2 regions of the Pseudoalteromonas sp. SG45-1 genome follow, and region 1 is predicted to be linked to the other one. Evidence: riboswitches for the same ligand, from Rfam matches in the RefSeq annotation. Region 1 holds a riboswitch; the other holds the start of a gene.
What was found. Region 1 has a riboswitch for lysine ahead of dapA (4-hydroxy-tetrahydrodipicolinate synthase). Riboswitches for the same ligand answer to the same signal wherever they lie in the genome.
Positions count from the first base shown of each region.

Region 2: linked by a shared signal. The riboswitch ahead of lysC (lysine-sensitive aspartokinase 3) and the one ahead of dapA (4-hydroxy-tetrahydrodipicolinate synthase) in region 1 are both predicted to bind lysine.

Region 1 is NZ_JACJEP010000009.1:53,879-56,084, forward strand. It holds gene H5117_RS09855 (2,3,4,5-tetrahydropyridine-2,6-dicarboxylate N-succinyltransferase) at 1-141, opposite strand, end outside; gene dapA (4-hydroxy-tetrahydrodipicolinate synthase) at 157-1,041, opposite strand; lysine riboswitch at 1,232-1,432, opposite strand; gene H5117_RS09865 (DNA-3-methyladenine glycosylase I) at 1,624-2,206, shown strand, end outside.
Region 2 is NZ_JACJEP010000034.1:6,012-8,217, forward strand. It holds gene nhaD (sodium:proton antiporter NhaD) at 1-909, shown strand, start outside; lysine riboswitch at 1,011-1,183, shown strand; gene lysC (lysine-sensitive aspartokinase 3) at 1,259-2,206, shown strand, end outside.

The DNA.
Region 1 (2,206 bases):
CTCAGTATTAGTGCCATTTTTAAAGGCTTCTAAAATGCCTTGCTTTACTTCTACGTTAGCTTGCCATTGGCCGCTTTCGTTTTGTGATGCTGCGCGTACTGCGCCCGATTCTAAATTATTTAATAGTTCTAACCAGCTCATTATAAAAACCTGTATTTAATGCCAAGATAAAATGGTGTTGTTTGCAGTTGTGATGCAATCGGTTTGAGTTAACTCAAGATGTGTTAAAGGTGGACGAAGTTGCGGGCTGCTTAAGCGGCCTTGCAAATGCATCAGTACCTTTACGGGAATAGGGTTTGCGACAGCAAACAGGCTATTAATAGCGCTTGACCACTGGGCAAATAAATTAGGGTGTTGACCACTTAAACTGCGCTTAACAAACTCGTGAGTTTGTTCAGGCCATGCGTTTGCAGCTACCGACACCAAACCTTTTGCGCCAGCTTGAGCAAAATAAGGCATTAGCGCATCGTCGCCACTAAAAATAGCTAAATTAGGCGCCGCTTGGCGGTAAGCTTCAAACTGAGCAATACTGCCGCTCGCTTCTTTTAACGCCCATAAATTTTTATTGTTTTGTAAGTTTTGAATTGTTGCCGCTGGGATGCTAACAGCGCTTCGACCTGGTACGTTATAAAGCATACATGGGTGAGCGCTTGCATTTAGTAGGCTTTCAAACCAATGAGTTTGACCTACAGCGCCAGGCTTTGCATAAAGCGGTGAGCCAAGTAAAAAGCTATGAATTGGGAGTGTATTACAGTAGTTAACCCACTCAATTTGTTGCTTTAAGTTACTACCGCCCACAGCTACCATGAGTGGTACTGTTGGTTTTAGCTGGCATACGTGCTCAACAATGGCTTGTTGCTCTTTTAGCGTTAGTGCTAAACCTTCGCCCGTACTGCCAAGTAGCAAAATACCGTTATGTGCCGCTTCTTGATCGCTAACCAACTTAGTTAACGTGTTGTAGTCAACATCGCCGTGTTGATCAAATGGCGTTACGAGCGCGGTCCACAGTGAGTAGTCGTTTAAATTGAAGTTGTTGATCATCTCTCACGAACTTATAATTTGTACCAATTTTATTAAAAACGTGATCATTTTAGCGATAACTAATTTAATGCAATTGGTATTATTCGAAGAGTTAAAAAGCTTTATGGAAGGAGCCGCATTAACGTCGTTCGAACTAATAATTCGAAGAGCGAATGGGCTTAAAATAATAGGGCGCACGGCCTTAATATTTAAGACCAGAAGCTCTCCACCAAACTAACAAGCTGCTTTTTATAAGCAGCTATTGGTGACAGTCGCTAGGGTTCAACCTAGTCGCCCGAAATAAACACCTCGCAAAAGTGGTTACTTCTCGGCGTTAATTCCCCTCACGTATGCTTACTGGAGTTTGCGCTCCTAACATACGCTACCTGAATAACGCACCTCTTCTAGCCCTTTGCACCTGTTTGTAGGGTAAAACTTACAAACCTGTGCAATTTAAATAGGGTAATTACGGCGATTAAAGCATTTTAGCCGTCTAGGTGTCAAGCGACTAAATACAGATTAATTCATCGAAAAGAGGGGTGGTTACGTATTAGGTGCTTTTCTCGTACACTAGCAATATAAGTAGTGAGGTATTTAATTAGTATGGAAAAATTTAGCGATATTTATAAGCGAGCGGTAGAGCGAAAAGGCTCTGAAAAAATGCTTAAGTTATTACTTGCAAAACCGCTATCTAAAAAACAACTAAGCACGTTAAGTGACGACGATTGGCTTGAAGAATTTACTCGAAAAGTATTTCAAAGCGGCTTTTATTGGTCAGTCATAAATAATAAGTGGGCAGGCTTTAGAGAGGTTTTTTGGGATTTTAGCGTTGATAAGTTATTAATGATGCCACCAGATATGCTGGAACAAAAAGCAACGGATGAGCGCATTGTTCGTAACTATAAAAAAGTAAAAACAATTACCGAAAATGCTTACATGATCCACGAAATAGCAGGGGAACATGGCAGTTTTAGCCAGTTTATCGCTAATTGGCCGACAGACGATATTATTGGTTTGTGGGCATATTTAAAAAAGCATGGTTCGCGTTTAGGCGGAAATACAGGGCCTTATGCGCTGCGAGCACTTGGTAAAGATACATTTTTACTATCACGCGATGTAGAGAATTATTTGCGTGCCCATAAAATTATAGACGGCGGCCTACAAACTAAAAAGTCACTAAATGCAG
Region 2 (2,206 bases), on a different contig from region 1:
GCGTTTTTGTTTTCGTCGATTTCAGACAACGTAACAGCGACGCTTATATCGCTTGCGGTTGTTATGTCGTTAAAGCTTGAACCTAAAAAGCTCGTTAAATACGCCACGCTTATTGTGTTTGGAGTGAACTCAGGTGGGGTATCGCTAATAACAGGTGACGTAACCACACTAATGATATTTTTAGATGGCAAAGTAACCATTGCTCATTTATTACTACTTATAGCGCCAGCACTTGCAAGCGTTATGCTGCTTGCTGCGTTACTGTCTATAGGTATGAAAGGGCGTGTTGAGTTTGCTAGTGCAGGTAAAACCCGCATTGAAAAAACCGACATAACCATTGCTGTTATATTTTTATCTACCGTAGTGAGCACACTTACGTTGAGTGTAATTTACAGCGTACCGCCTTTATTAACCTTTTTGTTTGGCTTATCAGTGATGTTTTTAGTGGCGCAATTTTTAATGCGCAAAAAAGACATAAACAAAGACATAATCGATTTTGTTCGCGATATAGAATACGACACATTATTGTTTTTTGTAGGTGTACTTTTACTTGTTGGCGCACTTAAAGAAATTGGTATGTTGAGTAAATTTACCGACCTATACACGGTAATGGCACCAGAATACGCAAACTACTTAATGGGCATATTATCAGCTGGGGTCGATAACGTACCGCTTACCGCTGCATTATTAAAAGCCAATATAGTAATGAGCCAACAACATTGGTTGTCGTTTACGTATGCAACGGGTGTGGGCGGTTCAATGCTTATTATTGGTTCGGCTGCGGGCATTATTGCCATGAGTAAAGTTAAAGCGCTTACCTTTATGAGCTACTTGCGTTTATCGCTGCATTTATTAATTTGTTACACGGTTGGATATGCGGGCTCGTATTACATGGGCAGTTTTATTTAACTCATAAATTATTAAATGCTTGACAGCTAGACGTCTAAACGATAACTTTCAAAGCCCCGCTACTTAGTGGGGTTTTGTTTTATTAGCCACTGGTTAATAAAGCATTCAGAAGAGGTGCGATACTTAGGTACTTAATGTTAGGCGACGAAAGCCGATGATCATTAAGGAGGGAAGTACTCGCCGAGGAAAATAATGGTACGTCGTCATTGTTTTTCGGTTTATGGGGCTGAATCCCCAAAACTGTCACCAATATAGGTGGAGAGCTTCTGGCAGTGGACTTATCTTCAAGCATTCCTTTGCCAAGTTCTTCTTGTTTTATTGCGGTTTGGATACCGCGAAAGGAGACTAAATGACTACCCAATCAGTGCCACAAACAGTATCAGGCGCAAAATCAGATTACATCGTTGCCAAATTTGGCGGAACCAGTGTTGCAAATTTTGAAGCGATGAGTCGCTGTAGCGAAATTATTGTTGCAGATAAAAGCGTACGTATTGTTGCCGTGAGCGCCAGTGCCGGCGTAACTAATCACTTAGTTGCACTGTGTAAATCAAGCATTACTCCTAGTGAGCGCCAAGAACACATAAACGGCGTGCTTGCTATTCAACAAACTATTTTAGATGAATTATCGCTAGATGCCGATTTAGCGGTTGGCTTTAACGAAACCCTAAAAGCATTTCAAACATTGGCTCAAGAACCACTAACAACCGATCAGCAACACGACGAGCTACTTAGCTTTGGTGAGCGTTTATCGTCGTATTTGTTTGCTCAAGTGCTGCGTTTACAAGGTTTAAATGCCGATCGCTTTGATGTGCGCAAGGTACTTAAAACCGACAGCCAATTTGGTAAAGCAACGCCCAATGTTGCAGCCACAGCGCAAGCTGCTAAAGAGCATTTAATTCCGTTATTAGACGCTCAAGTAATTGTAACTCAGGGATTTATTGGTAGTGACGAATACGGTCACACCACAACGCTAGGACGTGGTGGTTCAGACTACAGCGCTGCATTACTAGCTGAAGCGATTAACGCTAAAAGTGTGCATATTTGGACCGACGTAGTGGGCATTTTTAGCACCGACCCGCGTTTGTGCGCAAAAGCGACGCCTATTGCACGCTTAAGTTTTGACGAAGCCGCTGAAATGGCAACCTTTGGCGCAAAAGTATTACACCCAGCAACTATTTTACCAGCGAGCCGTAGCCACATTAACGTGTTTGTAGGTTCTAGCCGCGAGCCAGAGCGTGGCGGTACGTGGATTGAGCGCGAAAAATCGCAGCAACCAGGTATACGCGCAGTAACGCAA